4 regions of the Amycolatopsis sp. NPDC004079 genome follow, and region 1 is predicted to be linked to each of the others. Evidence: riboswitches for the same ligand, from Rfam matches in the RefSeq annotation. Region 1 holds a riboswitch; each other region holds the start of a gene.

Region 1 (5,160 bases):
CGCGAGCGCCTTCGCGTCGAGTCCGCCGCTGGACAGCTCGGCCAGCACGATCAGGATCAGCACCGGAAGCGTCACGAGGAAAACGAACGGCGCGTCGGTCACGTGCGCGGAGGTGCCGACGGTGCTGCGGGCGAGCAGCGGCCAGCAGAACATCGCCAGCCCGACCACGACGGCGGCCGTCAGCACCAGCGCCGTGCGGCGCCGGATGCGGACGGCTGGGCCCAGGAAATCTGTCACGCCAGCGCCTTCGCCACCGCGTCCACGGTCAGCCACGGCTCCGGCGCGAGGATCTTCGCGACCTGCGGTGCGAAGGCGGGCGAGGCTACGACGACGTCCGCGGTCGGGCCGTCGGCGACCACTTCGCCCTCGGCCAGAACCACGACGCGGTGTGCGGCGGAGGCGACGAACTCAACGTCGTGGGTGGCGAGCAGCACCGCGTGTCCCTCGGCGGCCAGGTCGGCGAGGATGGCCGCGAAGTGCCGTTTCGCCGGGTAGTCGAGGCCGCGGGTGGGCTCGTCCAGCAGCATGACCGGCGGGGCGGCGGCAAGCTGGACAGTCAGGACCAAGGCGAGTCGCTGGCCTTCGGACAGGTCACGCGGGTTGGTGTCGTCTTCGATGCCGGGCACAAGGCGGTCGAGAAGCTTCCGCGCGGTGCCTGGCGGGACGTCCGATTCGACGTCGGCCTGTCGGCATTCCGCGCCGACTGAGTCGAGATACAGCAGGTCAGACGGGGTCTGCGGGACCAACCCGACCCGCGTGCGGGCAGCGCGCGACCGGAGCGTCTTCGGATCTGCGCCGAGGACGTCGACGGTGCCGTCGGAGCGGGGTCCGCTGCCCTGCAACGCCCACAGCAGCGAGGACTTGCCCGAGCCGTTCCGACCCATCAGCGCGACGACCTCGCCTTGGTTCAGCCGCAGGTCAACGCCGCGAACCGCGTTCACGCCGCCATACCGGACCCGCACGCCCCGCGCCTTGAGCACCGCCTCCCCAGAACGCCCCAATGTGGCATTGGGTGCGTCAGATGCACCGAACGCCACATTGGGTGCGTCGCATGCACCCAATGCCACATTGGGGCGACGCTCGGCCAGGCGTTCCCGCAGCGGACGGGCGAGCCGACGGGCGTCGCGGACCGAAAGCGGCAGCGGCGACCAACCCGCGAGTCGGCCCAACTCGACGATCGGCGGCGCGACGTCGGTCTCGGCGAACACCTCCGCCGGTGGGCCGGAGACCACGGTGCCGTCGCCGGGCAGGTAGAGCAGGCGGTCGGCGTACTGCGCGACGCGTTCCATCCGGTGCTCGGCGACGACGACTGTCGTGCCCAAGTCGTGCACCAGCCGGGTGATCGCGGCCAGCACCTCCTCGGCCGCGGTCGGGTCGAGCGCCGACGTCGGTTCGTCCAGCACCAACACGCTCGGGTGCGCCGTGAGCACCGCGCCGATCGCGACGCGTTGCTGCTGCCCGCCGGAGAGCGTCCGAAGTGGACGGTCGCGGAGTTCGGCGATGCCCAGCAGATCAAGGGTCTCCTCGACGCGCTTGCGCATCACGTCCGGTGCGACGGCGAGCTGCTCCATCGCGTACGCCAGTTCTTCCTCGACGGTGTCGGTGACGAATCCGGCCAGCGGATCCTGCCCGACCACGCCGACCACTGACGCCAGCTCGCGCGGCGGATGCGTCGCGGTGTCGAGCCCGGCGACCTCGACGCGTCCGCTCAGCGTGCCGCCGGTGAAATGCGGGACGAGACCGTTGATCGCGCCGAGCAATGTCGACTTACCGACACCAGTGCGTCCGGCGACGAGGCAGAGTTCGCCTTCCTCGATCGTGAGGTCGACGTCCCGCAGCACCGGCCGGTCCGCCCCGTCGTACGTGACGCTGACGTGCGAAAACTCGATCATCGGGCGACCTCCGACACCAGCGCCGGACGCGGCGCGAACCAAGCGGGCAACACGCTGATCAGCACCGCGACGGTCGGCAGCAGCGGCAGCTCCGGCCAGGTCAGCGGGCTGGCCGGGGTGGTGAGCGAAACCGGGTCGGCGATCAGCACGAGCACTGCGGTCGCGACGCCGCACAGCGCCACCAGCGTCTCCGGCAGCCGCCACGGATCGGGCCGATAGGTCGTGCGCCGAATCTGCCGTCCGCCCAGCACGAATCCGGCGGCGGCCAGCACCAGACCGGCGACGAGCATCGGCACGCCGAGCCACGACGCGGACCCGTCGAGCACGCCGTAAACCCCCACCGCGACGCCGACCAGCCCGGCCAGCACGCAGGTCGCGATCAGCATCCGGACGCGCGGCGAGAGATACGCGCGCCGTCCGTAGCCGCGGGAATCCATCGCCGACGCGAGTTGCAGCGATCGGTCCATGGCGTCGGCGAGCACCGGCACGAAAATCCCCTTCACGAACCGCAGGCCGCGCGTCTTTCCGGACCGAAGCCGACGCGCGCGGCGCACTCGCTGCACGCTTTCGACCAGCTGCGGTGCCACGGACAACGCGACCGTGACCGCCGTACCCACCTCATACAGCGCGCCGGGTACGGCCTTGAGCAGGCGTTTCGGGTTCGCCAGCGCGTTCGCGGCTCCGATGCAGAGCACGATCGTGGCCAGCCGGAGCCCGTCGTACAGCCCGCCGAGCAGCTCCTCGGCCGAAGTGGGACCGAGGAGCTGAATACCGGCGGCGACGCTCGGCAGCGGGATAGTCGGCAGCGTGAACAGGATGTGGCCGCCGTCCTCGCCGCCGATCAGGATCCGGAACAGCACGCGCGACGCCAGGATCACCCCGGCGATCCAGGCGTACATCCGGAACGCCAGCGCCCAGGGCGCGTCGCCGCGGCGGAGCATCACGACGAACCCGGCCACCGCGATCACCAAGGCGAGCAAAACCGGGTTCGTGGTCCGGCTCGCGGCGACGGCGAGCGCGAGCGCCCACACCCACCACGCGCCGGGATGGAGCGCTCGCGGACTACTTCCCGCCACGTTTGCGGCGAAGGAAGGGCGACTTCTCGTCAAGGTCGCGGCGCGTCATGACGAACGCCCCGACCAGCCCGATCACCACCACGATCCCGAGCCCGATCACCAGGCCCCACGGGAAGCTGCTGTCCGAAGTGGACGCCGGAGCCTGGGCGGGCGCGGCGGCCTTGCGCACCGGCTCGGTGCGCGGCGGCGGATACTCGGTGTAGGACTTGCCGATCGCGAACGACCAGCCCTCGAACGCCCCGGCGGGCGGCTTCCAGCTCTGCGCGCCGACCTGCGCCGAGGCCCACTTGCCGCCGTTGGTGGCGGTCCAGAAGCTCCACGACGCCTTCTCCGGCGGCATCCCGGTGCAGGTCTGGTCGGCGGGCTTGCCCTCGATCTTGCACATCACGGCCAGGCCGTATTTGCCCGCACCGCTGAGTTCGAAGCCCGCGTTTTGCAGGGCGGTGACGCCGTTTTCCTGCTTGCCGGGCGCGCACCGGATGAGGGTTTCCCCGCCAAGCCCCTGGAAATCGACGATGACCGTGACGCCGTTGTCGTCCTGGCAATAGCCGTCGGTGCCCTTGCCGGGCGTGGTCGCGGAGGCGGAGGACGCACCGCCTAAACCGGTAGCGACGAGAAGAGCGCAGCCGGCGAGGACTCGCCCCCAGTGCCGCGCGTGCACGAACCGCATGTCAGATGTACCTCGCATCGATCGGACCACGACGGGCGATCCGGCTCGCGGTCCCTCGCGGGGCCGCTCACGGTTGCGGGCCAGCGCCGGATTCTCACCGGCTTCCCCCGTTCGTGGCGAAGAACTTGTCGACGTTAACGCACCGCAGGCCCCGCTGGAAGCGACCGCGGCCACACCTACACTTCCGGGCGTGGGACAGGACCAGTTGCGCGTCGGCCTCGTAGGAACCGGACCGTGGGCCACCACGGTGCACGCCCCCGGGCTCGCGGATCATCCAGGGACCGTGCTCAGTGCCGTGTGGAGCCGACGGCCGGAAGCCGCCGCCGCGCTCGCGCAGGCCTACGACGCCGTGCCGACCAGCGATCTGGACGAGCTGTTCGAGCAGGTCGACGCGCTCGCGTTCGCGGTGCCGCCGACGGTGCAGGCCGAACTGGCCACCCGGGCCGCGGAGGCGGGCAAGCACCTGATCCTCGAGAAACCGATCGCCCCCGACCTCGCCGCGGCGCAGCGTCTCGCCGACGCGGTGGCCTCCGCTGGCGTCGCGTCGCTGGTGATGCTGACCCTGCGGTTCGCCCAGCAGACGCGCGACTGGCTGGACGGCGTCACCGCTGCTGGCGGTTGGCGCGGCGGCAGTGTGCGGTGGCTGTCCGGCGCACTGCTCGCCGGGAAGTACGCGACCTCGGCCTGGCGGCAGGATCCGGCTGCCGGCGCGCTCGCCGATATCGGCCCGCACGCGTTCGACCTGCTCGACGCCGCTCTCGGCCCGATCACCAACGTCCTCGCCGCACACCGCGGTCCCGAGGACCTGTGGCAACTGCTGCTCGAACACGAAGACGGCATCACGAGCACCGCGACGCTCAGCCTGCGCCTGCCGGTGCAGCCGACAGTGGTCGAGTATTCGGTCTTCGGCGAGCACGGCTTCCGCACCCTCGGCCGTACCGGCGCGGCGAACGACGCATACACCGCGCTGCTGGACGATTTCGCCGCGATGGTGTCATGCGGAACGACCACGCACCCCTGCGATGTCCGGAGGGGCGTACACCTGGCTCGAATCGTGGACCAGGCGCGCGCTGCCCTTCGCTGAGCCCGTTAATTCGCTTGCCCGGTCTGAGACGATGAACGGGAAGTTCGTTTCGGACGAAGGAATGCCTATGTGCTCCGCCACGGCCCACTCCGGCCGCGTGGCCTGAGCTGTTCGGCCTGCGCGCCGGTCGTGGGGTTCGCCCTGCCCGGTTCTTGTGCCGCATTCCTTCTTTCCCGAAAGGCTTCCACCAGAGATGTCCGCCCTTCAGGCATACGTTCGCGCGACCGCACCGATCGGCCGCGACACCGAGCGAATCGGCCCGTTCCTGGCGACTTTCGCCCAGGACAGCTCACATCCGATGGAGAACTACGCCATCCCCGACGACGGCGCGAAGCCCTCGTCCGCCGAAATCGCTCTCTTGATTTCCGCCTATCAGCAACGAAACCTCCTGCCACGACTGGAGTTCTTCACCGACGCGGCTCCCGACGTCGAGGCACC
Region 2 (5,160 bases), on a different contig from region 1:
GCACGCCGAACACGGTCGCGCCGGGCCCGGCCGGATGCGCCAGCGCCTGGTCGCGGGCCGCGGACACCGGCCGCCGGGACAGCGAGGCGGCGGCGACCGCGGCGTTGTCGATCACCCGGTTGACCACCATCTCGGTCACCTCGGGAGCGACTGTCACGGGATCGACAGCGACGGACGCCAGCTTCCAGGCCAGCTGCTCCTCGCGGGGCAGCGGCTCGGCGGAACGGTAGGTGCGGACGGGATGGTCGATCATCATTTTCCTTCGGGTACGGAGAAACCGGTCTTCTCGCCGACCGGCCGACGTCGGCCGTGCGCGGCGGGCAACGGGCGCGGCACGCGGCCAGCGCCGACGGCTCGGGCGATGTCCGTCCGACCTCCCTGTGAAGCTTGTGGTGCCATGCGATCAGCGTGGCACCGAAGAACGGGACAGGCGATACCTGGGGGCTGTGAAGTGTTGTGAACATTCGCGGCAGCCTTGTAAATGTTGTTACAGTTCGAAAATGGAGAAGATGTTCGCTGGCGCGCGGCTGCGGCAGCTGCGCGAGGGGCAGTCGATGACGCAGTCCGACCTCGCCCGGCTGCTGGAGATCTCCCCCAGTTACGTGAACCAGCTCGAGCACAACGGGCGTCCGCTCACGCTGCCCGTGCTGGTGCGGCTGACCGAGCACTTCGGCGTGGACGCCGAGTTCTTCGCGCCGCAGGACATCGCCCGGCTCGTCGCCGACGTCCGCGAGGTGTTCGCCGACGAAACCGTGACCGGCTCGGCGTCCGCGGGCGAGGTCGACGAGCTGACCGCCAAGCTGCCCGAGGTGGCCAGGACGCTGGTCGCGCTGCACCGCCGATACCGGGAGGCCGTGGAGAACATCGCGACGCTGGTGTCCGAGCAGGGCATGGACCGCGCGGTCGCGAACCAGCCGCACGAGGAGATCCGCGACTGGTTCTACCGCCGCCGCAACTACGTCGCCGAACTGGACGAGCCCGCCGAACGACTCGCGGCGGAGCTGCGGCTGGTGCCCGGGGAAGTGCGTTCGGGACTGGCATCGGGCCTGCGGGAGCGGCACGGCGTCACCATCGCCGCCGCCCCCATCGGCGCCGACCAGCACCGCTTCGACCCGGCCGCACGGGTGCTGCACCTCTCCCCCGCGCTGCGTCCGGGCCAGGCCGCGTTCCGTCTCGCCTCGGAACTCGCCATGCTGGAAGCGGGAACCACGATCGACCGGCTGGTGGACGGCGGCGGTTTCACCGGCGAAACCGCCCGGCGCCTGGCGAGAATCGGCCTGGCCAACTACTTCGCCGGAGCGCTCGTGCTCCCGTACCGCGTGTTCCTCGGGGCGGCTGAGCGCTGCCGCTACGACATCACGCGGCTGTCGGATCACTTCGGCGTCGGATTCGAGACGATCTGCCACCGGCTCTCGACCCTGCAACGGCGCGGCACCCGCGGGGCGCCCTTCTCCTTCGTCCGGGTCGACCGGGCGGGCAACATCTCGAAACGCCAGTCGGCGACCGGGTTCCACTTCTCCCGCGTCGGCGGTTCGTGTCCGCTGTGGATCGTCTACGAGGCGTTCGGCTCGCCGGGAAAGATCGTCACCCAGGTCGCCGAACTGCCGGACGGCAAGAAGTACTTCTGGCTCGCCCGCACGGTCGACCGCTCCGTCGGCGGGCACGGCGACCCCGGCAAGACGTTCGCCATCGGGCTCGGCTGCGAACTGCGCCACGCCCGGCGGCTCGTCTACTCCGACGGCCTCGCCCTCGGCGCCGACGCGGCGGTGACCCCGATCGGCATGGGCTGCAAGGTGTGCGAACGGCCCGCCTGCCCGCAGCGCGCCTTCCCCGCGATCGGGAAGCCGCTGCGCGTCGACGAACACGCCAGCAGCCTGCTCCCCTACCCGCCCCTCGGCTGAGCACCGCCACCCGGACGAGATCCCCTCAGCCGGTCGACATAGTAGGAATTCCTACTATAGGATGCCAACAGGTCTGCGGTGCAGGGAAGCCGGTGCGAATCCGGCGCGGTCCCGCCACTGTGACCGGGGAGCGGCGCTCCACCCGAAAGACGGCCACTGGCGCGAGCCGGGAAGGCCTGGGGCGCCGCGGATCCGGGAGCCAGGATACCGGCCGCGGACGTTCGTGTTCGTCCACGAGGATGGAGCTGAACGCATGCGGATTCTTCCTGCCTGCGCGAAAAACGCCGACCCGCCGCCCGGCCTTCGGTAGCTCAAGCCTGCCCGGAAACCCCGGCCGCCGCCGTGTGCGGCCGGGCAGTTCGTCCTGCGCTCTCGCGAAAGGCATGCCATGACCACCGAACTCCGGCATTTCGTCGGCGGCAAACCCGTGCCCGGCGCCTCGGGCCGGTTCGCCGACGTCTTCGACCCCAGTACCGGCGCCGTCCAGGCCAGGGTGCCGCTCGCCTCCGCCGAGGAGGTGAGCGCCGCAGTCGGCATCGCGGCCGCCGCCCAGCTCGAATGGGCGCGCTGGAATCCGCAGCGCCGCGCCCGCGTGCTGATGCGGTTCCTCGACCTAGTCCGGTCCGAAGAGGACAGTCTCGCGCGGCTGCTGTCCTCCGAGCACGGCAAAACGATCGCCGACGCCCGCGGCGACCTCCAGCGCGGGCTGGAGGTGGTCGAGTTCGCGATCGGGATCCCGCACCTGCTCAAGGGCGAGTTCAGCGACTCCGCGGGCACCGGGATCGACGTCTACTCGATGCGGCAGCCGCTCGGCGTCGTCGCCGGGATCACGCCGTTCAACTTCCCGGCGATGATTCCGCTGTGGAAGGCCGCGCCCGCGATCGCCTGTGGCAACGCGTTCGTGCTCAAGCCGTCCGAGCGCGATCCGTCCGTACCGCTGCGGCTGGCCGAACTGTTCCTGGAGGCCGGGCTGCCGCCGGGCGTCTTCCAGGTCGTCAACGGCGACAAGGAGGCCGTCGACGCGCTGCTCACCGATCCCCGGGTCGAGGCGGTCGGGTTCGTCGGATCGTCGTCGATCGCCGAGTACATCTACACCACCGCCGCTTCGCACGGGAAGCGCGCCCAGTGCTTCGGCGGGGCGAAGAACCACCTGATCGTCATGCCCGACGCCGACCTCGGGCAGGTCGTCGATGCCCTGATCGGCGCGGGCTACGGCTCTGCGGGAGAGCGCTGCATGGCCATCTCCGTCGCCGTCCCGGTCGGCGAGGCCACCGCGGACGCGCTGGTCGAACGGCTCGCCGAGCGCGTGAAGACCCTCAAGGTCGGGGCAGCGCACGACGAGACCGCCGACTTCGGTCCCCTGGTCACGGCCGACGCCGTGCGGCGGGTGCGGGATTACCTCGAGGTCGGTGTCGCCGAGGGCGCGGAGCTGGTGGTGGACGGCCGCGATCTCACGGTTCCGGGGCACGAGAACGGGTTCTTCCTCGGCGGCTGCCTGTTCGACAAGGTGACGCCGAAGATGCGGATCTACCGGGAGGAGATTTTCGGCCCGGTGCTGTCGGTCGTCCGCGCGGCCGATTACGAAGAGGCGCTGCGATTGCCGAGCGAACACGAATACGGCAACGGCGTGGCGATCTTCACCCGTGACGGCGACACCGCCCGCGATTTCACCGCCCGCGTGAACACCGGCATGGTCGGCGTGAACGTCCCGATCCCGGTGCCGATCGCGTACCACACTTTCGGCGGCTGGAAGCGGTCCGGCTTCGGCGATCTCAACCAGCACGGCCCGGATTCGGTCCGCTTCTACACCAAGACGAAGACTGTTACCTCGCGGTGGCCGTCCGGCATCAAGGAAGAAGCCTCGTTCGTCATCCCGACGATGGATTGAGGCGGGTCATGAGACTGACCGGAGAACAACTCGCGCTGCGCGACACCACCGCGGACTTCGCGGCCGAGCATCTCGCGCCGCACGCGCTGGAATGGGACCGGGACAAGCACTTCCCGGTCGACGTGCTGCGGAAGGCGGCCGAACTCGGTCTCGGCGGGCTGTACCTGCCCGAGGACGTCGGCGGCTCCGGCCTCGGCCGGCTCGACGGCGTGCTCGTGTTCGAAGCGCTCGCCACCGGCTGCCCGTCGATCGCGGCCTACGCGTCCATCCACAACATGGTCGCGACGATGATCGACCGGTTCGGCGACGACACCCAGCGCCGCCGCTACCTGCCGCGTATGTCCACTATGGACTCGCTCGGCAGCTACTGCCTCACCGAACCCGGCGCCGGTTCGGACGCCGCCGCCCTCACGACCCGCGCGCGACGGGACGGAGACCACTACTTCCTCAGCGGCGTCAAGCAATTCATCTCCGGCGCGGGCACGTCCGACGTCTATGTCGTGCTGGCGCGGACCGGCGGGCCTGGCGCGGCAGGGATCTCCGCGTTCGTGGTCGAGCGGAACACCCCTGGCGTTTCGTTCGGCCCGAACGAGGTCAAGATGGGCTGGAACGCCCAGCCGACGAGACAGGTCGTCTTCGACGACGCCCCGGTGCCCGCGACCGCGCTGCTGGGCGGCGAGGGAGCCGGGTTCAAGGTGGCGATGTCCGCTTTGGACGGCGGACGGCTCAACATCGCCGCGTGCTCGCTCGGCGGCGCGAAAACGGCGCTGGGCAAAGCCGTCCGGCATGTGTCGGAGCGCTCCGCATTCGGCGCGAAGCTCTCCGAAGCGCAGGCCCTGCGGTTCCGCCTGGCCGACATGCGCACCGACCTCGAAGCCGCCCAGACGCTGTTGTGGCGCGCCGCGGACGCGCTCGACCAAGGCGACCCCGATGCCACCCAGCTTTCCGCGATGGCCAAGCGATTCTGCACCGACGCCGGATTCGAGATCGCGAACCAGGCGCTGCAACTGCACGGCGGCTACGGGTACCTGGCCGAGTACGGGATCGAGAAGATCGTTCGCGACCTGCGGGTGCACCAGATCCTCGAAGGGACCAACGAAATCATGCGGGTCATCATTTCCCGCCGGATGCTGGCGGAGGCGGCATGAGCACATCAGCGCGACAGCTTGCTCGTGCCGCCGACTGGGCGCGGGTATCCCGCACATCACTGGAGGCCGCGTGAGCGACGTCGAATTCCTTGTCCACAGCGGGATCGGGCGGATCACGCTCAACCGCCCCCGCGCGCTCAACGCCCTGACCCACGACATGGTCCGGGCGATCACCGCCCACCTCGACCGATGGCGCGACGACCCGGGCGTGCGCGCCGTGCTC
Region 3 (5,160 bases), on a different contig from region 1:
GCCGGAACCGGCACGCTCGCGGGCACCTGCATGGCGGCCAGCCACCCGGTCGCCCGGGAGGCCGCCGCGCCGTCGCCGCCGAGGGCCAGCGCCATCGCGGCCAGCCCGGACGAGTTGGTGTTCACCTGCGCCGGGGTTTTCGGATCCGCGCTGAACGCTCCCGTCGCGGGATCCTGATGAGCGCGCAGCCAGCCCAGCCCCCGCGCGACCTGCTGCCGATGGCCGCCGATCTCGACGAGTGCCCACACCCCCATCGCCGTGGTGTCGGCGCTGGCATCGGTATCCGACGCGCACTGCGCGGTCTCGCCGCCCGCGGGCACGTTCAGCCGGAACCCGCCGCCCGGACATTGCTGGCGCAGCAGCACAGCCTTCCCGGCAGGGTTGCCGATCCCGGCCTTGTGCAAGCCGATCAGCGCCAAAGCCTGCCCGAACACGTTCGCCGGGGTGCGCGCTCCGCCGACCGCGGTGTCCTCGAAAGCGCCCGCGGAACCCTGCGCCGCACCGAGCCGTGCGATGAGGTCGATGGTGTCGCCCTTGCTGTCCTTCCCCCATTGGCGCGGATTCACTCCTTGCTCGACAGCCACGATCAGGTCCTTGCCCGTGAGGCCCGCCGAGACGATCGTGGCGCTGAAGAAGTGCGCCCGCAGTTTCGCGGTCGCCTTCGCCTGCGCTGCCGGTTCGACTCCCGCGCGGTGCATGGCGAGCAGCGCGTCGGCCATCAACCCCGCGTCGGTGTTGCCGGGACTGACCGGGTCCGGATAGCCGTCGCCGAGCCGGCTGAACTCGTGGGCCAGGAACTCCGCGGCGGCCACCGCGGGCTCGGAGACGTCCGGCGCGGGTGCCGGAACCGCCGCGGCCAGCACCAACGCGCTGGCCACGGCACCGGCACCCCAGCTCACGAACCGGTCCAGTTCGGGTCTTTCGCCTGCGCGAGGGTCAGGCTCATCTGGTTCGGGTCCGTCGCCGTGCCCGCGCCGAAGGAGAACCCGAGCACCGTGCCCGGCGCCGGGTCCGAGACGTCGACGCCCTCGTCGGCATAGGTCCAGTTGGCGTTCTGCTTGTCCGGCACCCAGTACGCCCAGTACGGAGCGTTCGGCACGAACCCGGTGCACGGATCGGCGGAACTGGACGGACGAGCGTCGATCCGGCACAAGTACTGGTACGGACCCTGCTGCCCCTGCCCGGTCCCGTGCACCGGAGCGAACCCGGCCTCGCTGAGCGCCTCGAACGCCGTCTCCGGATCACCGGCGACACAACGTCTGGTCACCGAGGCGCCGGCGAAATGCGTGGCGTCCACCACGACCGTCACGCCGGAACTGCCCTGGCACGGGCCGTTCGTGTACGACGCCGGTGCTGCGGCAGCGGGAGAGGAAACGAAAAGGGGAACCGCGAGCACACTGATCGCGGCAGTCTTGGCCAGGGAGAACATAGTGATGTCCTTTGCGGTGAGTGGTCTTGAACGCGACCCGTCACCGCGACACCCCAGTCAAGCGCACGCGCGGCCGGGCCCCGTTCCGCAGTCTTCGACGGTGGAGCCACTCGTGACCGTCAGGCATTCCGACTTGCCCGCCACGAGGCGAGCCTACGGTTGCGAGTCAGCGCCGGCTCTTGCCCGGCTTCCCCTGACGATCACGTTATTCGGTTGTACAGCAACCAAACGCTAGCACCAGAGCCGCGAGTTCCACACCGCTTACCAGGTACCTCACCTGAAGCGATCAAACGGTCACAGTCTGAAGTTGGCCGAATCGATGCCTTGACGTCGTCGGCCGCCTCATCGCCCTTGCCGCGGCAACATCGGATCCATCCGGTCTCGCACGCGGAGCGCGCTCCAGTTAGCCAGCAGAGATTCTGCGCTCGGCGGTCGCCTGGTTGACCACGAAAGCCCGAGTGAGCGGCGCTACTCCCCCGCCCAGGTCGAGCGCACGCCTGCCCGGCTCGCTCAAGCTCGCATTAATTGCCGAAAGAAATCCACGACGACAGGGGGGCCGCATCCAGCTTCTACCCGAATGCTTCGGGGTGTCCTACCCCATTCAGGCCAGTCAAACTGCCGTACCGACAACCGGCCGATGCCAACAAAGCACAAGATTATTCTGCGACCCTCTTATTTGAGGATTTTCACTCGTCGCCGACCAGCGGCTAAACTGGTGTAGCACTGCGCTTAGCCGTTCCCGCTTTGGGAGCGGAGGGTAGCAGGTTCAAATCCTGTCATCCCGACTCGGCTTTGGAGGGGCTGGACCTGCGGGTTCAGCCCCTTTTTCGTGCCGTCCGACGCGGCCCGGGAGCTAGCACAGTGCTCAGTGACACTCCTATTTGAGGATTTTCACATGCGCACCCGAGCCCTGAAGCCCGCTCCGCCGGCCTGGCAGGCCTTGATCAACGAGTGGGCTATGTCACTCGAGCAGGAGACCCCCGCACGATCCGCTGCTATTGCGACGCCGGGGCTGCTTCCGCACCTGACTCGCCGACCCAGTCGCACGGTCGCAAGCGAACGCCCCGCGTCCCTCGGCTTGCCCCGACGCGTCGGCCACGTCCTCGGCAAAGGAAGCAGCAAATGGCACGAATCCCTTCATCGCCGCCACCTGCAAAGAACTTGACCCTCATCGCCGTGTCGGTGCGAGCCATACGTGGCACCAACTCCGCCAGACCACAGTTCAACGACATCCGGTACGGCACTCCGCTTTCAACTAGCGGAATAAAAATCATGCGGCACCTCCGTAGAAGTGACACCGAGATGCCGCATGGAAATAACATCCAAATGATTAAGCACCGGACCGCCGACAACAACTCTCACGCCAACAGGATAATTAGAACGATTCAAGATCCTGAAATTGGCAGAGAACCGGCAGCTTCAAGCAGACCCTGCGATGCCAGCTCATACTAACGCCGCCACCGTCGGCAGGATCGCCGACCTAAAACTCCAAGCTGATCGACCCACATAATTTCAGGCAAGTGAAGAATTACCACTTCGACACGAGGGATGGAAAATTCCCCATTAACCACTAGTCAATTCGTCGAAATAACTTCCAAGCAGAAAATAACTCGATAGCAAGCCAGTGGCCATTACTTCGAGCAATATCCTCGGCAGTTAATTGCTCGAAGTCTTTTGTTCGACAGGACAGATCAGCCCCCCTTGCCAAAAGAAGCGCGGTCGAGTCAACGTGAAGCGGCCCACCTGATTGAGCATGATCGTCGCCTTCCCGGTCAACAGCATGATGGAGCAACGTGAATCCGTTCCACTCTTCATTCACGTCGACACCCTCATCAAGCAGGCTACAAAGGGCGAGGACATTTCCCATCTCTACCGCAGAGTGCGCCGGAGACATTTCAGCCACCCCATCCGCCTTCCGTAACATTCACTCTAACTCCCGGGAATTCGCTTTCAAACTGCCGGACTACTGATTGACACGATATACACATCGCTTTCTCGGTATGTATATTGATAGTACCACGGACATACGGGGATGGCTCCCCTAGATTGTTGGCAATGTAAGTGAGCAGCTTTATCTCGGTGTCAGTTTTACGATTATTTTTCCCAGTCGCAGTAGCTTTATACCTTATTGGATTGTTGACATCGCCAGGCTTCGGCACAGTACCATCTCGGGGCGCACGTCCGCTCACCGACTGAAGCAGCTGCGGGGACTCGCCCTCAATAAGCACCTCAGCCGCAGCAACGTTAGCGTCTTTGCCGACTGAGCCATTCCTCAAGCCAAATATTCGAAGTGCTTCAGCCGCTTCTTTCGCAATATTTCTCGCGCCTGAGGCAGATACGGACCGAGCACCACCCGCCCCCAATCCGCCTGCGACCGACATGCCAAGGTCACCAAGAAGACTAATTCCAGATTCACGCTCGCATTGCCGGTAGTTATCCAAGCAATAAGTCGCTGCGATGACCTTAGCGCCTTCGACATCGTTTTTATGCTCGATCAAGTACTGGAGAGCCTTCCAGCAGCCCGTGCGCCCGAAGCAGATGCTCGCCATCTGATTCTCGCCAACAGCCTCGAAAGAATTATCCCACCATCCAATCGAGCTGGGCATATGTCGCGCTTGCTGAAATAGGTCATACACATCGGCTCGGTTGGACGTTCGTGGAGAGTGCCTTTTCACCCAGCCTGCCCGCTGCTTTTGATCCGCCGCTTGCTCCACTCGCTCCGTATCGGCATCCCATGCTGAACGGGGAGACGACCCGTAGCCCTTCTCCCGGCAGGCGAGACTGTCACCACAGCCAGGCGGCAGCACCATCGGCTCGAGGCCCGAGGGATCGCTCGAGGAAACCGGGCTGTTGTTGGCGTACGAGTATCCGTTGATCTGTTGGGGACTCGCGGGGTTGAACACCGGGTCCAGCGACAGAAAACGACCTGCCGCTGAGTCGTATGCGCGAGCGCCCAGTTGGGTGAGGCCGGTCGACCTGTCCTCGGTGCCGCCGACAAAGCCTCGTTCGCCGGGCAGGTCTGTAGCCGGTCCGCGCGGGGTCCCGAACGGGTCCTGCCTCCGCTGAGTCACACTCAGGTCCGTCGAGTCGACGGCGATCTGGCTCGTGCCCTGGTGGTCTCCGGCCAGCCACGTCAGCTTGCCGCTCGTACGGACCGCGACGATCCCGCTGCCGTGGCTGTAATACCGCGTCGTGCTGACACTTTGACCTGTCGAGTCAGCATGGATTTCCTGGCCGCCCAGGTACAGCGTGGTGCCAGAGGGGTCGTGCCGGAGCAGTCGGCTGCCTCCGGCGTCGTAGACGAAGCTGGTTTTCGCCGAGCCTTCCACGACCGAATCGAGCTGGCCCTCCAATGTCCAATCGAGGTTCTGCTGGGCAGCGATGCCCGGCCGGGTCTTGGTGTTGCCGATCTGGTCGTAGGTGTACTGGCTGTCCGGCTTGCCGGGGACGCTGGTCGAGTTCAGCTGGTGTGGTTTCGCCACCCCGGGATCTGCATAGCTGTATTTGCGGGTGACCTCCCCCGCGCTTGTGTGCTGTGTGTCGGTCAGCCGGTTTCCGGACTTGTCGTAGGTGAACGACTGCCAGTAAGGAGCCGGACCGGTAAGAGAGGCGGTCGACGGAGCGCTGTCGCATGCCGCAGCTGGCGGTGTCCAGGCGTCGGTGAGCCGCCGCAGGTAGTCGTAGCGGAAGCACTGGGTGTCCGCTGGCTGGTCTTGTGGCGTGTTGGAGAT
Region 4 (5,160 bases), on a different contig from region 1:
CTCGCCGGCGAAGTCGAGCAGGATCCGCTCCACCTCGGCGGGCGGGAGCGTTACTCCGTTGGTGTCAGTCAGCGCCGCCGCGTACTTGCGCGCGACGTCGACCAACCCTGGCGTGGCACCAGGCTCCGGCACACTCCACCTCTTCATACGCGGACAAAGACCAGCTCAGGCCCGGTGCGGAGGGTCCGAGGACCCACACTGGGTACGAGTTGGCCATAAGTGATGCCACGGCATCACGGACCTAACAGGGTGTCTACCGGCTGAACGAGTGATGGGCAACTACACAACTGGTGACATCAAGTCACCTTGAGTACACGAAGGTGGCCTGTACTGCGGTTTTGTCTCCAGCTGTCGACCTTTCTGTCCCGCTCGGCGGCCGTCAACGATAGGCCAGGCGGGCCGGGAGCCCGTCGGCGGGCACCGGAAGCGAGACGTAGTCCCACTTGGCGACGTAGTCCTCGGGCACCGACCAGCGGTGCGCCCGCAGCAGCTCGTGCATGAGCGCCTTGACCTCAAGGCCGCCGAACTGCAGCCCGATGCACTTGTGCGCGCCGCCGCCGAACGGCATCCACGCGAACCGGTGCGCTTTGTCCTCGCGACGGTCCGGGCCGAACCGCTCGGGGTCGAAGCGCGGCGGATCGGTCCAGTGCTCGGGGGAGTAGTGGTTCAGCGTCGGCGAAACCGCGACCATCGTGCCTTCCGGCAGGTAGTGGCCGAGGACGGCAGTGTCCTTTGTGGTCTTCCGGGCCAGCGACGGCACCGGCGCGCGCAGCCGCAGCGCCTCCTTCATGACCAGATCCAGCGTTTCGAGGCTTTCCAGCGCGTCGAGGTCCGGCAGGTCGTCGCCGAGGCGCAGCGACTCCTCGCGGGCGCGCTCCTGCCATTCCGGGTGTTTCGCGAGGTAGTAGGCCATCGCGCTGGCGGTGATGGTGGTCGTGTCGTGCGCGGCCATCATCAGGAAGATCATGTGGTTGACGATGTCGGCGTCGCTGAACCGGTCGCCGTCCTCGGAGGCCGCGTGGCAGAGCGCGGAGAACAGGTCGTCGCCGTCCGCGTCGCGCTTCGCCGCCAGATTCTCGCCGAAATAGCGCTCCAGCGCCCGCCTGCCGCGCAAACCCGCGGCCCAGCGACCGCCAGGCACCGGATATCGCACCACAGCGGTACCGGCGCGCACAGCGGCCACGAACGCGCGGTTGATGCGCTCGGCGTCGGCGGCGGAGCGCATGCCCATGAAAACCTGCGTCGCGACGTCCAGCGTCAGCTGTTTGAACGCCCAATACAACTGGGGACGGCCGGACGGCAGCGCCGCGACGCCTTCGCGCAACGCCGGGCCCATCTGCGCGACATAGCCGCGGAGCCGGTCGCGGGTGAAGGCCTCCTGCATGATCCGGCGGTGCAGGTGGTGCTCGCCGAAATCGAGCAGCATGAGCCCGCGCTCGAAGAACCGCTCGATGAAGAACTTCCAGCCCTCTTGGGAAAACGCCTTGTCCTTGTTCACGAGCGCGGCCTGCGTGGCGTCGGCCCCGGACAGCGTGACGATCCGCTGGCCGAACACGCCCATCCACGACACCGGGCCGAACTGCTCGAAGCGGCGCAGGCTGAAGTCGAGACCGAACCTCATCCCGTCGAGCGTGTGGCCGATCAACGGCGGTCCGTCGTCGCCGAGGATGGGCTTCAGGCCGCTGCCCGCCGGGGGAGCCGCGAGTTCGCGGACCGGCCAGCGCGCGCCGAGCCAGCGTTCGTCCACCTTGCGCGGCAACGGGATCGCGGTCAGCGGCGGCATCCGGCCGCGCAGGTTCTCCGAGAGCCGGGTGACGCCGTCGCTCCCGGCGTGCGCGAGGGTGCCGAGCGCGTCGGGACCTACTCGGGCGGCCCGGCCGAGCGCGCCGCCAGTCGTCGGGATTCCCGCTTTTCCGGTCACGTCCGCCATGACGACCACCTCCCGGCAAGGGTATCGGTCGCGTCCACGGTCCCCTGTTATTGACAACATGACAATACCTTGCGGGGCTGCCGTTCGGGTGATCCTCGGGGCGGTGCCGGGCGGCTGGTCTTTCGCCGCCCGGCACCGGCGGGGTCAGCGAGGTTCGGCGCGCAGTTCCCGGGCTGCGTCGACCAGGTGTCGCAGTGCTGGCTCGACCTCGGCGTAGCCGCGGGTCTTGAGGCCGCAGTCCGGGTTGATCCACAGGCGTTCCGTCGGAACTGCGCTGAGTGCTGTGCGCACCAGGCTGGTCAGTTCGTTCTGGTCCGGCACGCGTGGTGAGTGGATGTCGTATACGCCGGGGCCGACGCCGCGGGCGAAGCCTGCGTCGTTCAGGTCGGCGAGGACTTCCATCTTTGAGCGAGCGGCTTCGATGCTGGTGACGTCGGCGTCGAGGGCGTCGATCGCGGGTAGTACGTCGCCGAATTCCGAGTAGCACATGTGGGTGTGGATCTGGGTGGTTGCCGCCGCGCCTGAGGTGGCCAGGCGGAACGCGGGCACGGCCCAGTCGAAGTACGCCTCGCGGTCCGCCGCGTGTAGCGGGAGCAGTTCGCGCAATGCTGGTTCGTCGACTTGCACGACGCGGATTCCGGCGGCTTCCAGGTCGGCGACCTCGTCCCGGACTGCCAGCGCGACTTGGCGTGCGGTGTCGGTCAGTGGTTGGTCGTCGCGGACGAATGACCAGGCCAGGATTGTCACTGGGCCGGTCAGCATGCCTTTCACCGGACGGTCGGTGCGGCTTTGCGCGTACTGGGTCCATTCGACGGTCATGGGGTTCGGGCGGGAAACGTCGCCGAACAGGATCGGCGGGCGGACGCATCGGGATCCGTACGACTGGACCCAGCCGAAGTCGGTCGTGGCGAATCCGGTGAGTTGTTCGGCGAAGTACTGGACCATGTCGTTGCGTTCCGGTTCGCCGTGGACGAGGACGTCCAGGCCTAGGTCTTCCTGCAAACGCACTGCGCGGTCGATTTCGGTACGCATCGCGGTGCGGTAGGCGTTGTCGTCGAGTTTGCCTGTGCGGTGGGCGGCCCGGGCTCGGCGGACCTCGCTGGTTTGCGGGAAAGAGCCGATGGTGGTGGTGGGGAGCGGGGGGAGGTTCAGGGATTCTTGTTGTGCTGCAGCGCGTTCTAGGTACGGGATGCGGACGGTGTCTTCCGGTTGGAGTGCTGCGACGCGCGCCCGGACGTCGGCGTCGTTGAGCTCCTCAGCACTGGCTCGGTCGGCGACGGCGGCCCGCGCCGGGTTGAGGTCGACGTTCTCGCCGTTCAACACTCGGCCGAGCAGGACGACCTCATCCACCTTCTGTTGTGCGAAGGCTAGCCAGTTCTTCACGCGTGGGTTGAAATCTGTCTCTGCTCCCACGTCGTAAGGGACGTGCAGGAGGGAGCACGACGTCGATACGCTTACGTGTGCCGCGGTGGCTTTTAGTTGTGCGGCGCGGGCCAGTGCTACGTCGGGGTCGGTGCGCCAGATGTTTCGGCCGTCCACGATTCCGGCGAGGACTTCCTTGTCTCGCAACGCTCCTTCTGCTGCTGCTTTGTCTACAAAGGATGCATCGGTTACCAGATCGACGGCCAACGCTTCGATGGGGGAGCGGGCCAGTACGCCCAGCGCTCGGCCCAGTCCGCCGAAGTACCCGGCTACCAGCAGCTTGGGGCGATGCTTTTCCTTGGCCAGCCAGTGGTATGCGCGGGTGAGGGCGTTGAACTCCGAGGTCGTCCTGTCTGCGGCGAATGCTGGTTCGTCCAACTGGACCCACTCGACGCCTTCGTCGGCCAGTTCGCTCAGCAGTTCGGCGTATGCGGGCAGCAGTTCGTCCAGCAGTTCCAGCGGGCTGAATCCGGGCTCGGTTGCCTTGGCCAGCACCAGGAAGGTGACCGGGCCGACGAGCACCGGGCGCGGGGTGATGCCTAGGGCGCGGGCTTCGCGTACCTCGTCGATCGGGGCGGTGCCGGTGAGGGCGAACCGGGAGCTCGGGCCCAGTTCCGGGACGAGGTAGTGGTAGTTGGTGTCGAACCACTTCGTCATTTCCAGCGCGGGGGCGTCTGGGACCCCGCGAGCGGCGGCGAAGTAGGTGTCCAGGGGGGAGAGCCCTAGGCGGGTGAAGCGTTCCGGCAGCGCGCCGAAGAGGGCGGTGGTGTCCAGTACCTGGTCGTAGAAGGAGAAGGTGCTGGAGGGGATTGAGTCCAGGCCTTGGTCGCGCAGGGTTGTCCAGGTTTGTTCGCGCAGTCGTCGGGCGGTGGTCTGGAGTTCTTCCTCGGTGGTGGTGCCTGCCCAGTAGGCCTCGAGGGCTCGCTTCAGCTCCCTGGCTGGGCCGATGCGCGGGTAACCGAGAACTGTGGTGCCGATCGTGTTCACAGCATGCATCCTCACGTGCTCGCCGGAAGAGTCCGGGCACGCGCAAACGCTGTGCTTCGGTCGGTGCCCTTTCCCGCGAGGCCCGGACTCACGCACGCCGTCGGCGTGCGTGCCATTGGCAGGTATTCGGACTCGTGGGCGTGGCGCTCGTGCCTACTGGCTGTCGCTTCCCGGGCTGGTGCCCAGTGCTTTACCGCGTTCGCGGTGACAGCTTTCGTTCCCACTTACCGCTGCGGGGCAGTCCCGGAATCGCACCGGGTTCCCTGTTGCCTCGCCGGTGCGGGGCCGCGCGAAAAAGCTCGGCCCCGCACAGGCGAACCAGTGGCGGGACCGAGCTTAGCGGTTGCGGCCGGTGCGCGGCACAATCCGGGCGGGCGTCCCGAAGTGCGGGATCGTCACGGTGCTCTGAGCGCGGCTTGCCAGAACGCGGCTCGGCCACGCCCTGGCGAACCAGAGCGTGGCCGAGTTTCAGCGGTTCGGGATCAGTCCCAGTCGAGCGCTCCGCCGGACTGGTACTCGATGACGCGGGTCTCGAAGAAGTTCTTCTCCTTCTTCAAGTCCATCGCCTCCGACATCCAGGGGAACGGGTTTTCGTTCTCGCCGTAGATCGGGGTCAGGCCGATCTGCTGGGCGCGGCGGTCGGTGATGAAGTGCATGTACTGCTCGCACAGGTCAGCCGACAGGCCGAGCATGCCGCGCGGCATGGTGTCGCGGGCGTACTTGACCTCCAGTTCGCACGCGTCCTGCAGCATCCCGCGGATCTCGGCCTGGAACTCCTCGGTCCACAGGTGCGGGTTCTCGATCTTGATCTGGTTGATGCA

Evidence for each region. A riboswitch is a leader RNA that binds a small molecule or an ion and turns the genes downstream of it on or off. The one in region 1 is predicted to bind cobalamin.
Region 2: it holds a riboswitch for cobalamin, as region 1 does, so the genes downstream of both, ABZX37_RS14735 (CoA-acylating methylmalonate-semialdehyde dehydrogenase) here and ABZX37_RS32310 (hypothetical protein) in region 1, are expected to answer to the same signal.
Region 3: it holds a riboswitch for cobalamin, as region 1 does, so the genes downstream of both, ABZX37_RS14785 (hypothetical protein) here and ABZX37_RS32310 (hypothetical protein) in region 1, are expected to answer to the same signal.
Region 4: it holds a riboswitch for cobalamin, as region 1 does, so the genes downstream of both, metE (5-methyltetrahydropteroyltriglutamate--homocysteine S-methyltransferase) here and ABZX37_RS32310 (hypothetical protein) in region 1, are expected to answer to the same signal.

The regions. Positions count from the first base shown of each region.
Region 1 covers NZ_JBEXMH010000040.1:38,618-43,777, forward strand. Annotated here, with positions in the region: gene ABZX37_RS32295 (ECF transporter S component) at 1-237, opposite strand, end outside; gene ABZX37_RS32300 (ATP-binding cassette domain-containing protein) at 234-1,892, opposite strand; gene ABZX37_RS32305 (CbiQ family ECF transporter T component) at 1,889-2,968, opposite strand; gene ABZX37_RS32310 (hypothetical protein) at 2,955-3,638, opposite strand; cobalamin riboswitch at 3,651-3,800, opposite strand; gene ABZX37_RS32315 (Gfo/Idh/MocA family oxidoreductase) at 3,829-4,722, shown strand; gene ABZX37_RS32320 (GNAT family N-acetyltransferase) at 4,916-5,160, shown strand, end outside.
Region 2 covers NZ_JBEXMH010000011.1:112,776-117,935, forward strand. Annotated here, with positions in the region: gene ABZX37_RS14725 (MmgE/PrpD family protein) at 1-253, opposite strand, end outside; gene ABZX37_RS14730 (short-chain fatty acyl-CoA regulator family protein) at 501-1,901, shown strand; cobalamin riboswitch at 1,954-2,132, shown strand; gene ABZX37_RS14735 (CoA-acylating methylmalonate-semialdehyde dehydrogenase) at 2,290-3,789, shown strand; gene ABZX37_RS14740 (acyl-CoA dehydrogenase family protein) at 3,798-4,937, shown strand; gene ABZX37_RS14745 (enoyl-CoA hydratase/isomerase family protein) at 5,008-5,160, shown strand, end outside.
Region 3 covers NZ_JBEXMH010000011.1:125,291-130,450, forward strand. Annotated here, with positions in the region: gene ABZX37_RS14780 (hypothetical protein) at 1-878, opposite strand, end outside; gene ABZX37_RS14785 (hypothetical protein) at 896-1,429, opposite strand; cobalamin riboswitch at 1,530-1,677, opposite strand; gene ABZX37_RS14790 (ankyrin repeat domain-containing protein) at 3,000-3,323, opposite strand; gene ABZX37_RS14795 (RHS repeat-associated core domain-containing protein) at 3,325-5,160, opposite strand, start outside.
Region 4 covers NZ_JBEXMH010000008.1:102,775-107,934, forward strand. Annotated here, with positions in the region: gene ABZX37_RS11535 (diguanylate cyclase) at 1-132, opposite strand, end outside; gene ABZX37_RS11540 (cytochrome P450) at 380-1,930, opposite strand; gene metE (5-methyltetrahydropteroyltriglutamate--homocysteine S-methyltransferase) at 2,075-4,339, opposite strand; cobalamin riboswitch at 4,460-4,607, opposite strand; gene ABZX37_RS11550 (ribonucleotide-diphosphate reductase subunit beta) at 4,822-5,160, opposite strand, start outside.